Regions from separate parts of the Alteromonas sp. 5NS40-0096 genome, predicted to be linked through region 1. Evidence: predicted binding sites of a transcription regulator. Region 1 holds the regulator's gene; each other region holds the start of a gene.
The links. Region 1 encodes sigma-54, which starts transcription at its own class of promoters, with help from an activator protein. Its sites were predicted from a motif close to GTTGGCACGNNNNTNGNNT; they were not measured.

Region 1 (4,257 bases):
GGCTCGTTAGTTATCGAAGCGGATGAGGTCGAAGTGGTTGCCACTGATGGCGAAGGCAACGAAGTATTCATCGCGCGAGGCAATCCCGCGAGCTATACCCAGCAAGTCACCGACGGTAAATCGGTGAATGCCAAGGCCAATGAAATTCGCTATGAAGTGAGCAAACGCAAAATTTCACTGAAAGGAAATGCAGAGCTACAGCAAGACACCAGTATGGTGCGCGGTGATACCATTACCTATGACATGGAAAAAGAACAGATGTTGGCACAAGGGTCGGAGCAACAAAATGGCAGAGTCACTACTGTGTTTAGGCCTGAAGCCATCAAAGATCTGACCGACCAAGTCGAATCTAAAGACGAAGATAAAAACGACGAGGACCAACCAAAGTAATGGCTACATTAACTGCCTCTCATTTGGCAAAATCCTATCGTTCTAGGCAAGTGGTACGCGATGTGAGCTTGTCGGTATCCAGTGGCGAAATCGTTGGACTACTCGGCCCAAACGGCGCGGGTAAGACGACAACGTTTTACATGATTGTTGGTTTGGTGCCACTGAACAAGGGTAGCATCCACATTGATGACAACGAACTGACACACCAACCTATGCATGAGCGCGCGCGCCAAGGTATCGGTTATTTACCTCAAGAAGCGTCTATTTTCCGCAAAATGACGGTACACGAAAACGTCATGGCGATTTTACAAACCCGAAAAGACTTAAACCGTCAGCAACAAGAAGAGGAAGCTGACGCTTTGCTGGACGAATTTAACATCAACCATATTCGCAACAGCAATGGGATGAGTTTGTCGGGTGGAGAACGGCGTCGAGTGGAAATTGCGAGAGCGTTGGCGGCCAACCCACAGTTCATATTGCTAGATGAACCTTTTGCTGGCGTCGACCCCATTTCGGTAAACGACATAAAAAAAATAATTCAACATCTGCGCGACCGCGGAATTGGCATCCTAATAACCGACCACAATGTGCGTGAAACCCTTGATGTTTGTGAAAAAGCCTACATTGTTAGTCATGGGGAATTGATTGCTCAGGGCTCCGCAGAGCAAGTTTTAAGCAATCAAAAAGTAAGAGATGTATACCTAGGAGAGCAATTCAAGCTATAGTTAGTATAGCGGGTTACAAATGAGCCAACAGGAACCGCAATTCGGACTTGCACTCGGTTCATTGTTTAAGGTAAAAAAGCAGGAAAATGAGAAAGTTAAGACGTAGATGAAACCTTCTTTACAGCTAAAGTTTAGTCAACAACTCACAATGACCCCTCAGTTGCAACAAGCGATCAAGCTTTTGCAGCTCTCTACGCTCGACTTGCAGCAGGAAATCCAAGAAGCACTCGACTCAAATCCACTCTTAGAAGTCGAAGATATTGGCGATGGCGATCAACCGCAAAAAAGTAACTTAGACAGTGAAAACGATGCCACTGCCGAAGCTCCTGCACCTAGTTCAGATAATATTGAAACCTCTGATGCATTAGAAAAAGACGGGTTACCCGACGAACTTCCTATCGACAGTACATGGGATGAGTATTATTCAGCGTCTTCGGCCCCTGCACCTATGGCAGCATCAGATGACGACCAAGTATTTCAAGGCGAGACCACCGACGATATCCAAGCTCACTTGCTTTGGCAGATGGGTCTGACACCATTTAGTGATATCGACCGTGTAATCGCAATGGCGATTATCGACTCAATCGATGAGTCAGGGTATTTAACGGTAACCGTTGAAGATATTCTGCAAAGTGTGAATACCGATGACGAGACAGAGGAACTTATCGAAGAGGATGAAGTCGAATGTGTATTGAAGCGAATTCAACAATTCGACCCCTTAGGTTCAGGATCTCGGACGCCGCAGGAATGTTTATTGGTGCAACTCAATCAGTTTCCCCCTGATACACCTTGGCTAGCAGAAGCAAAAATGCTGCTAACCGATTACGCGGATTTGCTCGGTAGCAAAGATTACCGAACACTGATGCGTAAGACTAAGCTAAAAGAAGACCAGCTCAGAGAAGCAATGGTGCTTTTGCAAGGGCTTAATCCTAGACCGGGCTCAGCGTTAATTACCAAAGAGCCTGAATACGTCATTCCGGATGTATCAGTCGCGAAGAAGAACGGCCGTTGGGTGGTTGAACTCAACCCGGATAGTTTGCCGAAACTCAGCATTAATCAGCAGTACGCTGCGATGAGTAAAAGTGCGCGAAGCAGCAGTGATTCACAATTTATTCGCTCACATATGCAAGAAGCCAAGTGGTTTATCAAAAGCCTAGAATCGAGAAACGATACGCTGATGAAGGTGGCAAATTGTATTGTCCAACAGCAAATGGGTTTCTTCGAACACGGTCCAGAAATGATGAAACCAATGGTGTTAAACGATGTAGCAGAAATGGTCGATATGCATGAATCCACCATCTCTCGCGTTACGACCCAAAAATATATGCATACGCCTCGCGGTATCTACGAGTTGAAGTATTTCTTCTCGAGCCACGTGGCAACGGAGTCTGGTGGAGAATGTTCGTCAACCGCGATTCGAGCGTTGATCAAGAAACTGGTTGCCGCTGAGACCCCGAGTAAACCATTAAGTGATAGTAAGATTGCTCAATTGTTGGCCGACCAAGGAATTAAAGTTGCCCGGCGGACAATAGCAAAATACCGGGAGTCTCTCTCGATTCCCCCGTCTAACCAACGAAAAAGCCTGATTTAGGCTCCACCTATAAGGAAGACGAAATATGCAAATAAACCTTACTGGTCATCATGTTGAAATAACTGATTCTTTGCGTAACTATGTCGACACCAAGTTCAGCAAGCTAGAACGTCACTTCGACCACATATCTAACGTGCATGTTATCCTCAATGTCGAAAAACTTAATCAAAAAGCAGAAGCTACGATGCACCTTAGCGGAGCGGAAGTGTTTGCCTCATCGGAAAATGAAGACATGTACGCCGCCATCGATAGTATGGTAGACAAGCTTGATCGCCAAGTGATCAAGCATAAGGAAAAACTGAAAAGGCACTAACCCTATCTGATGGATATCACAGCCATAGTCAGCCTGGATCGCACGCAATGTGCGGTCCAGTGCAATAGTAAAAAACGAATTCTAGAGATTATTAGCGAAATTGCCGCTAACAATCACCCGTCTGTTGAACAATCTACCGTATTGAGTGCACTGTTAAATCGCGAACGTATGGGAAGCACGGGAATCGGTAATGGTATTGCTCTTCCCCATGGCAGACTAGCAGGCCTGGAGCGGGTAACCGCAATTATTGTCACCAGCACGCCCGCGATAAATTTTGATGCCATCGATGATCAACCTGTCGATATCTTTTTTGCTCTGCTTGTGCCAGAAGAGCAAACCGAGGGGCATTTGCAGACATTAGCAACCGTAGCGGGTAAACTAAGCGACAAATCGACCGTTAAAGCGATTCGAAACGCCAAAACGAGTGACGACATTCTTCAAGCATTAGCCTAACGCACCATACAGGGAGACGGGGCCGTGAAACTAATTATCATAAGTGGACGTTCAGGCTCTGGGAAATCTGTAGCCTTACGCGCATTAGAAGACTTAGGCTATTATTGCGTAGATAACATTCCTGTTAACCTTTTGCCGACACTCACGCACACTGTGGTGGATGAATACGACCAAGTCGCCGTTAGTATTGATGTTCGAAACTTACCAAAAGATCCCGCAGACCTTGTAGAAATACTGGACTACATGCCTGACACTTGGGATATGACCATCGTCTACATTGATGCCAGTGACGACATTCTAGTTAAACGCTTCAGCGAAACACGCAGATTACACCCCTTAACCAAACTCAATAAGTCCTTGTCTCAGGCCATTAAAGCCGAATCCGGGTTACTCGCCCCTATCGCTGAACGCGCCGATTTGTATATCGACACTGATGGCTTTTCCATCCATCAACTGGCTGAGCTCATCAGAGAGAGAATTTTAGGCAAAAAAAGTTCTCGTTTAGTACTCGTATTTGAATCATTCGGTTTTAAACACGGTATCCCCAAAGATGCGGATTACGTGTTTGACGCCCGCTTTTTACCCAACCCTCACTGGGAACCCGATCTTAAGCACCTCACTGGCCTTGATGTGCCTGTTGAAAATTTTCTCGGGTCTCAACCCATCGTTCCTAAATTCATATTGCAAATACAAAACCTCATTGCCACCTGGTTACCTCACCTCGAGCGAAACAATCGCAGTTACGTGACGGTGGCAATCGGTTGTACAGGTGGTCAACACAGGTC
Region 2 (4,257 bases), 290 kb from region 1:
ATGACGAGGAAAATAGGCCAGCCATCACACCCAGTACAATATGCTTTTTCATTTTATCTCCCCGCTCTCACTAATCGAATGCGCGCCGCTGACGACTTGTTTAAGAAATTGTCTACGCCAGAGGCAAAATCGATGGCCCATGCATTTTGAGCTGCATCACCTTGTACGCCATCAGCACCCGGCTGCAAGGTCCAATACCACAATGGCGCATTGAGCAAATCGCCCGTTTCTGGAAAATATTCAATATCGATTCTAGCCGTTGATGTGACACCAAAATGGACAAGAGAAAGCAGCTCTTCATGAGTGGGTAAGCGCCAATCGAAAAAGCCACATAGTCCTTGCGTGTTCACCTCATTGATGAAGGCTTCGGTATTGCAGCTGGTCAATGCGCACGTGGTATCAACACCATTGAGGTTGCCTTCAAAACCACCATTATTTTCAGACAAATACCATGAGAAAAGCGCATTGCCATCGTGTAAATGTCCATCGTTGGTTTTCACTTCCCACACGAGGCCTGTCACATTGTCTCTTACGCATGAGCCCGTTACAGACGCATCGTCAACTTCATCGCCGTTGCTGTTTAGGAAGGTAAAGTCAAAACCAGCGTCGCCACGCCCTGCTTTTTCTAACTCGCCCTGGGCGTCAATCCTGTCTTGCCCCAACTGACCATCCTGTCCGGGATACGCGTTTTGTTGCGACGATTCGATGCTGTTTTCGGTACCTTGCACTAACACACCGGTATCGTTGAGCAATGGAATCGGCTTAGCAAACACTTGCACTGAGATGCTGTCTTGAACTGTATTGTTATTGGCATCGGTTGCTTGCAGCGTGAACGTGACAGTGGTATCGGTATCCACAGAAGGCGCAACAGCAAATGTTGCAACGCTATCTGCATCGTCTATCACCACACTATTCAGCCCACTGCTAGACCATTCTAGGGTCAGAGGGTTTGCCGATGCGACGGTCGATGACGCCGCGCCTTCAAGCACAATTATCTCACCGCCAAACACACCTTGGTTTGTACCGGCATTCACTGTTGGCAAAGTCTCAGAAGTGCTCAAGATGGTAAGGCTCGCTTCAGACGATGCCGTTGCGCCTTCGCCATCTGTTACCGTTAACGATAGCGTTAAGGTGTTTCTTTGCTCGCCTGAGGGCGTTGTAATCGTCAGTGTCGGCTGGTCAGTTGTTGCCCCAATCAATACATCCGCTCCGGCAACTTGTTGCCATTGCCAAGCAGTGATGGGTTGGTTGCTATCCTGGGCGTCGGCGTCAGAACTACTCGAGCCATCGAGGGTGATTTCTGCGCCAGCAGGAAAGGTATTGGCGTCGAGATCTGGCCAACTAGGTACAGTGATCACCGCCACTGGTAATGCATTGTCTGCAACGACCGTGATATCAACGCTGTCTGAAGCGCTATTGCCATTACCATCATTCGCGGTCAGTGTTAGGGTATACACAGTATCACTTGTCACTGCGGGGGCGGTAAACGATGCTGTCGATACCGAGGTGTCTTCATGGGTAATCGTTAACACGGGAGTGGACGACCAACGGTATGTAAGCGCCTCGGCGCTATTGGTTTGCCCGCTTACAGTGACTGAAGTTTGTTCTGTGACCGTTCTATCAGCCCCTGCATTTACCAAAAGGTTAGCACTTGAGCCGTCATCACCACCTGAGCCACCGCCACAACCGACGAGTGTGGAAACAACCAAGATCACGCTCATCATCAACCACTTGCGAACGTAACAACTATGCTTTGTGAGGGTCACTGCATTCATAAACACCCAATTTGCGAAACGAAAATGTTATAGATACTAAATAGCTAAGCAAGCAGCTTGCCACACTGAATGCATGGTAAAGAGGAATCGTGATATATAGGAGGTAGGTGCGCCTTTGACTTGCGGTGCACCACAATCGCTTGTTGAAAGACCACTGTTACTGAGCGCGTTTAGCGTAGCGTTCTTGTTCTTCACTGCGCAGAACTTGAAGCGCTTCTAGTTGCTTTTTACCCAATGCAATGTCTGTCACGTCATAAATCATCATGCTGATGTTATCCACCGTGCCAGTGGCCGAAACCAGTGGCGAAAGCGTGATGTTTTGGTACATGTATTGTTCGCTGCCCGTTATCGGACGATAGTTTGGAAACTGCAATAAGTAGGGGCGCTGTTCCCAGGTCATAAACGCTCGCGTTTTCAATTCAAAAACAGGGTGAGCCTTTTGCTCAAACCACTTGCGTTCAATACTCGGGAACAGATCGAAAATAGATTTGTCGCGCACATCACTGGGCAACAAACCACTGTGACTTTCCATGAAACCATTCCACACTTTAACGGTAAAATCACGGCTCAACACGACAATGCCAACATCAACAGTTTGAAGCATGTCCATCATCCAATGGAATTCTTGTAACTCTTGCAAACTATCGTCTGTCATTATTCGTCCTCCAATAGATGAGCCAACTTCTTGTTCATGGTATCCATGGAATCTTCGGTAAACAGCAAAATCAGGTCACAATGCACATTGTAACCTTCAAGGCCATAACTCAATTCAATCGCCAATGTGCGTCGCCATTTTATCTTGTTCATTTCAATGATTTCATTGATATTGCGGTGTTGTCCCAAGACAATCGGGTGCCCTTGGCTGAACTTCAGATCCATTTGATTCGCCAAGCCACTCAGGCACGTACCAATCAAAATGCTCGCCGCGTCCATCAATACTTCAAGTTGAATTTGGTCGTCGACTTCACCTTTAATATCGAGGATTTTAGCCACGTCCTGAAAACTAGAGTCACTCAATATACACAAGGCCTCACCACGCACACCGGGCCCCAGAAAACCTTGGCAGACAGCGGTAACTCTCTCGTGGGTTTCAATGTCTGACAGCATCATGTGCAGTTCAGACACTTCAATCAAATTGACATTCGGAATGGGCAGTTCCACGAAGACATTGAGGATTCGCGCTAAGTGATCGCCCGCTTGCCCCATCGCAATGTTTGTAATTTCTTGATAGCAATCTCTCACATCCGGATCGAGGGCTTCTAGCTCTTCTTTAATCTCTTCTTCCTCGGCCATCACATTGTGCTTCACCAAGGTTTGATGCAAGGTCTCGGGATTTACCGGTTTGCGGATGAAATCCAGTGCGCCGAGCTTGGTCACTCTCTCATGTGCAGCCGGTTGAATGTCGCCAGAGATGACAATGACTTTCGTGTTGAGGCCCTGCTGCTGAATGGCTTCCAGCGTTTGATAGCCATCCATGACAGGCATATTGAGGTCGAGTAGCAGTAATTGCCCCTTCCCTTCTTTGAGCAACGCTACCGCTTCTTCACCGTGTTTCGCGAAATGCACTGATACAGGCCAATCTTGTGGCAAACATTTTGCCACTTGCTTACGGGCGACGAGAGAGTCGTCACAGACTAAGACTGAAAACATGAAAGGTAATTACCGTCCGTTTATAAATCGCACTTGTCACTAACCTTTGAAGCCCATCCCTGACAACGGCTAAATACAAGCAACAAAAAGTGTTATGTCTAAGAGATAGCATCTCTGTGTTAAATGTCCACTAATACTGCCCGGAAAACACAGAATTGCATTTTAAATGCACAATATTTTCCTCACCCAAAGGTTATCGGCAGAATAATCGCAGTCATGATACCGTTAATGCATAAACCGACTGTTGCCATGGCCGCTGTCGTTTCATTCATTTGAATGGCTTTCGCGGTACCAACGGCATGAGCGACGGTGCCCAATGCCAAACCTTGTGCCTCGGCATCACTGACATTCAACAACCGAAATACGATGTCACACGCGACCGCCCCGACTATGCCTGTTGTTATCACAAATACGGCGACAAGCGCGGGCACACCTTCAATTTGCGCTACCGTTTCCATCGCAAAAGGTGTTGTTATCGACTTGGCAAGCATGGTCATGGTTAAACTCGTTGGTGGGTCAAAGGCGGCAATAGACAACCACGCGAGCAACGGGGCGACAACACCCCCTACCCCCACGGCAACAAGCAAACGCCAGCCCTGTTGCTTGACGTGTTGCCAGTTGTTGTACAAGGGCAAAGCTAGCGCGACTGTTGCTGGGCCTAATAGCCAATGCAGCGCCCTCGCGTCGAGTTGATATTGCTCAACACCATTTCCGGTGGCCACAATGACTAGCCCTACGCCAGCGGTAGTCAATATGAGTGGATGCAATAGCGGTGTACCACCTGCCCGTTGATAGAGTAGTAATGCGAGCTGGTAAATCACTAACGTCCCCG
Region 3 (4,257 bases), on a different contig from region 1:
AAGTACATGAAAGGCGGCTTTGATAACGAAGCGGCTCCCGGTGTCTACGAAGCGCTTCCCTTTTTGATCGCTAATACCAACCGCCTCATGGGTCTTGAAAAAGATCCCACTGACTACATCGACATGCGCGGCAAGAAAGTCGTCGTGCTTGGTGGTGGTGATACCACCATGGACTGTGTGCGAACGTCGATTCGACAAGGCGCTGACAGCGTAACTTGTGCGTACCGACGCGATGAGGAGAGCATGCCGGGCTCTCGTCGTGAGGTAGTCAATGCGAGAGAGGAAGGCGTTAAGTTTGACTTCAATGTGCAACCTCTTGACATCGCCGTAGATGAGCAAGGCAATACCATAGGTGTAAAAGTTGTTCGCACTCAAATGGGTGAACCCGATGCAGCTGGGCGCCGACAGGCAATTGCAGTAGAGGGCTCAGAACACGTCATCGAGGCTGATGCGGTAATCATTGCTTTTGGCTTCCAGCCGAGCCCTGCGCCATGGTTTGCAGATTACGGTATTATTCTGGATCAGAAAGGTAGAGTGATTGCACCTGCAAATGGCAAGTTTGCATTCCAAACGTCTCACCCGAAAATCTTCGCCGGCGGCGACATGGTGCGAGGCAGTGACCTCGTTGTTACCGCGATTGATGAAGGGAGAAAGGCGGCTGATGGTATCATGGACTACCTCGGCGTATAACCTTGCCCTCCTAATCAAAGCCGAGCAATTGCTCGGCTTTTTTATGTAACGCTACTGAAACCATCTTACCGCTAAACTTTCATACGATTTCTGCCGCACACATACCCAAGAATCGAGGGTTTGCGTTGCATTGCCCATGCCCCACCACTATATTTAGGTTTCAGATAGTCATTCGGATAAGAGTATGAAGGTGTTATTCAAGAATCATTTAGCAAAAGCCAACAACACATTGCTGAGTTTGGCAGCCGCTTCTGTTTGCTTATCACCTGTTGTTTTGGCTTCAGAAGGGCCTTCTTTGTCTTCATGCCCTTCGTCATTTCACAATGTGCCTCTGACCCAAGAAGCAAAACAGTGTCAGCTTTTTGAGGATGACTTTCCGGCGTCGATGATTTACCACGACACTCGTACTCCCGAGTCATTAATCGCGTATTACCAAGCAACGAATCCCACTTTTTCTGTTCACTCGGCCTTTAATAAACGGACGCTATTGATCGATCAATCCGAAAATTTACGGGTTGTCATTTCACCTGATGGCAAAGGCAGTCAAATCGATATTTTGGTGATCGCAAACTAGGACATTGCGCGCCTTACATCCAAGGCTGCGTTTAGCCAAAGCTCGTTTGCTGTTTTTTGCCACACCGCTGTCGCGCGGTAGGGTCTGCCAAATCGTACAAAGGCGTTCTGCTTACTCAACATGTCACACATGCAATACGCATGGTTACCGCTCAAAAGTAAACAACAACCATGTTGGCATTGCCCTTGCTCTAGCTAGGTATCGAAAGCACTTCGAGCGTGCTTCGTCAAACTATTGACGCGTTTGTACCGTTAGATTGTGAGGTGAACTATGGAAATTGCCATTATCTTAATGATGTTGTTACTTTTGGTTTCAGTCGGTGCCATTAAATTGGCAGACAACGGAGTTGCCTTTCCGTTTAAAAGGCGACAACAACTCTTTACTCCTGTGGAGCATACCTTTCTCAATTTGCTCGAACAATCAGTGGGCCGAGAATTTCGTATAGTCTGTCGTGTTAAGCTAAATGACCTTGTTCAAGTCCGTCAGGCTAGCAACAAAAAGCAAGCTACTGCGGCTCTTTCAAGAGCGACGGGTAAGCAATTGGATTTTGTGTTGTGTGATCGAAGAGACATGAGCCCAGTTCTCGCGATCGATTTGGTGCATAAAAATACCAATGGCAGTTACAAAGCACAACGTGATTGGTTTACCACAGGCGCATTAGATGCCGCTGGGGTTCCACATGCTAGAATTAAAGTGAAATCGGGCTATTCCACTGAAGAAATAAAAGAATGTGTTGAGTCCAAGTTAGTCGCTTATCGCAAACGCCAGACGCGAGAAGCGCAACCTGGCATTCACAACCCTGCCCCAAATACGCGCCCCACTCGGCCATTGCGTTCGAGTCGACCTGCCGCTGCATAGTAGGCTAAGAATACTGTCAGCGGGAAGTCTCTTCCCGCTGACTATCCTTTGCAGTAAAATAGCGCTCAATTTCAATTCAGCGAAACCATATTTATGAAAATAGGTATCCTCGGCGCCATGGATCAGGAAGTGGCGTTACTAAAAGCGTCACTGTCGAATCTCGAAACTCATACTTGGAAGCACCTCACATTTTACACAGGCACACTTCACGATACTCACGTTGTGCTAGTTAAATGTGGAATTGGCAAGGTTGCAGCAGCGGTTGCCACAACTGCACTGATCGAGCAATTCTCACCTGATTACGTCGTTAACACGGGTTCGGCGGGAGGATTCGATACCGATTTAGACATTGGTGATCTCGTTATTGGTGAAAACGTGATTCACCACGACGCCAATTTAACTCACTTCGGTTACGCATTGGGTCAAATGGCGGGCATGCCAGAACACTATACCAGCGACGAGCGCCTCGTCGATGCTGCTGAGCAAGCAGCACAAAAGTTGACAAACTTACGTTGCAAACGCGGTCTTATTTGCACTGGAGATGCCTTCATTGGTTCCGATGAAGCCGCAGCGACATTGAGATCTCAATTTCCAGCGATGAAAGCGGCGGAAATGGAAGGCTCGGCAATAGGCCAAACCTGTTATATGCTGGACGTCCCCTTTCTCGTTATCCGTTCGCTGTCAGATATCGCAGGCAAAACCTCTTCCGTATCATTCAACGAATATCTGGAAGTGGCCGCAAAACATTCGGCCGAACTAGTGATGGATATGATACACAACTTGAGTCACCAATAATAAACCATGTCTGGCATCTCGCTCGCGGGCTTTGAACCTGTATTTGTAATACTTGTTGTGGCGTTAATAAACACCATGTGGGCGATACCCGCGAGCATCCAACCACTGACTCTAGTCCGCTTTCTCGCTCAACGGATGGGTAACAAAGTCTTACCCAAAGCAAGCTTACCGCCGCTTCAACACTACATTTCGTCAACTTTGGGGTTTGTCGTGCTCGTAGTCCCTATCGGCGTAATACTTACCATACTCATTGCTGCTGCACAGTTTCCATGGTTCTTTGATGGCCTTTTGTTACTCTTTGCTTTGAATTACAACGATGTAGTGAAGACATACCAGCGCGTACAGCTGGCAATTGGCAAACAAAAAAAGATTCTCGCGAGACAAACTCTAAAACAGGTCGTCATCAGAGAAACAGACTCATTATCTGAAGTGGGTGTAGCAAAAGCGGCAATTGAGTCTCTTCTCTTGAGGTACTACAAGCAATATTGTGCCGTCCTATTTTGGTATGTGTTGGCTGGGCCTATCGTGGCATTGGGCTATCGCTGCTTATTGGAATTTGCCTGGACCTGGAATAGCAGACAACAAGGCTATCGGTATTTCGGTATTCCACTGAAAAAAATGACCAACCTAATGGCGTTAATTCCTACTTATCTTGCTGCCACTTTGATGTTGATTGTCACCTCACCTACTGGTGCGCTAAGTGCTTGGCGACGTTGTCCTCACCAAGATACCAGCTCAAGGTTGCTCGCATTATTTGGCGGTGGATTAGATATTCAATTAGGGGGGCCTGCAATTTATGCTGGTCATAAAATCCGCTACAGCCGTGTCGGCGGCAAACGCTTAGTGAAATACTCAGATATGACTTTCGCTTACAACGCCATTCAACGTAACACGATTCTTTGGTTAGTACTGCTGGTGCTATTGGGTTTGATCACTGCGGCAATAAAATAGCTTTATACGACTTTTTTGATTCTTCGCACCATTGTATTAGACTGACAGAAATCCAATTGTGAGAGTCTAGCCATGCCGTTTAAACGTTTCGTTTCTTTTTGTTTAATGTGCTTGTTCATTCCGAATACCCATTCTGCTACAACACAAGAATCGTCTATTGAAATTATTGAGCAGGCAAAGAAAGGGGAGATGCTCATCCTCGATGTGAGAAGCCCCGAAGAGTATGCTGATGGACATGTACCCGGAGCAATCAACATCCCTCACAACGACGTCGCTAGCCAAATCGATAGTATTCTAAAATTCAAAACTCAGCCTGTGGTTGTTTATTGTCGTTCTGGCTACCGTGCAACCAAAGCGATGAAGGTGCTTTCAAAATATCAATTCGAAGA

Region 2: a site for sigma-54 is predicted at 1,822-1,840, ahead of AC27G9_RS08395 (Lcl C-terminal domain-containing protein). Genes of this name have one in related genera too.
Region 3: a site for sigma-54 is predicted at 1,437-1,455, ahead of AC27G9_RS11070 (DUF2726 domain-containing protein). Genes of this name have one in related genera too.

The regions. Positions count from the first base shown of each region.
Region 1 covers NZ_BAAJLQ010000002.1:275,227-279,483, reverse strand. The annotation lists gene lptA (lipopolysaccharide transport periplasmic protein LptA) at 1-390, shown strand, start outside; gene lptB (LPS export ABC transporter ATP-binding protein) at 390-1,115, shown strand; gene AC27G9_RS07160 (RNA polymerase factor sigma-54) at 1,222-2,706, shown strand; gene hpf (ribosome hibernation promoting factor) at 2,732-3,019, shown strand; gene ptsN (PTS IIA-like nitrogen regulatory protein PtsN) at 3,029-3,472, shown strand; gene rapZ (RNase adapter RapZ) at 3,497-4,257, shown strand, end outside.
Region 2 covers NZ_BAAJLQ010000002.1:562,161-566,417, reverse strand. The annotation lists gene AC27G9_RS08400 (Lcl C-terminal domain-containing protein) at 1-52, opposite strand, end outside; gene AC27G9_RS08395 (Lcl C-terminal domain-containing protein) at 54-1,724, opposite strand; gene AC27G9_RS08390 (PAS domain-containing protein) at 1,933-2,430, opposite strand; gene AC27G9_RS08385 (response regulator) at 2,430-3,425, opposite strand; gene AC27G9_RS08380 (LrgB family protein) at 3,608-4,257, opposite strand, start outside.
Region 3 covers NZ_BAAJLQ010000003.1:259,998-264,254, reverse strand. The annotation lists gene AC27G9_RS11080 (FAD-dependent oxidoreductase) at 1-690, shown strand, start outside; gene AC27G9_RS11075 (hypothetical protein) at 875-1,264, shown strand; gene AC27G9_RS11070 (DUF2726 domain-containing protein) at 1,535-2,122, shown strand; gene AC27G9_RS11065 (5'-methylthioadenosine/adenosylhomocysteine nucleosidase) at 2,216-2,917, shown strand; gene AC27G9_RS11060 (cobalamin biosynthesis protein CobD/CbiB) at 2,924-3,868, shown strand; gene AC27G9_RS11055 (rhodanese-like domain-containing protein) at 3,941-4,257, shown strand, end outside.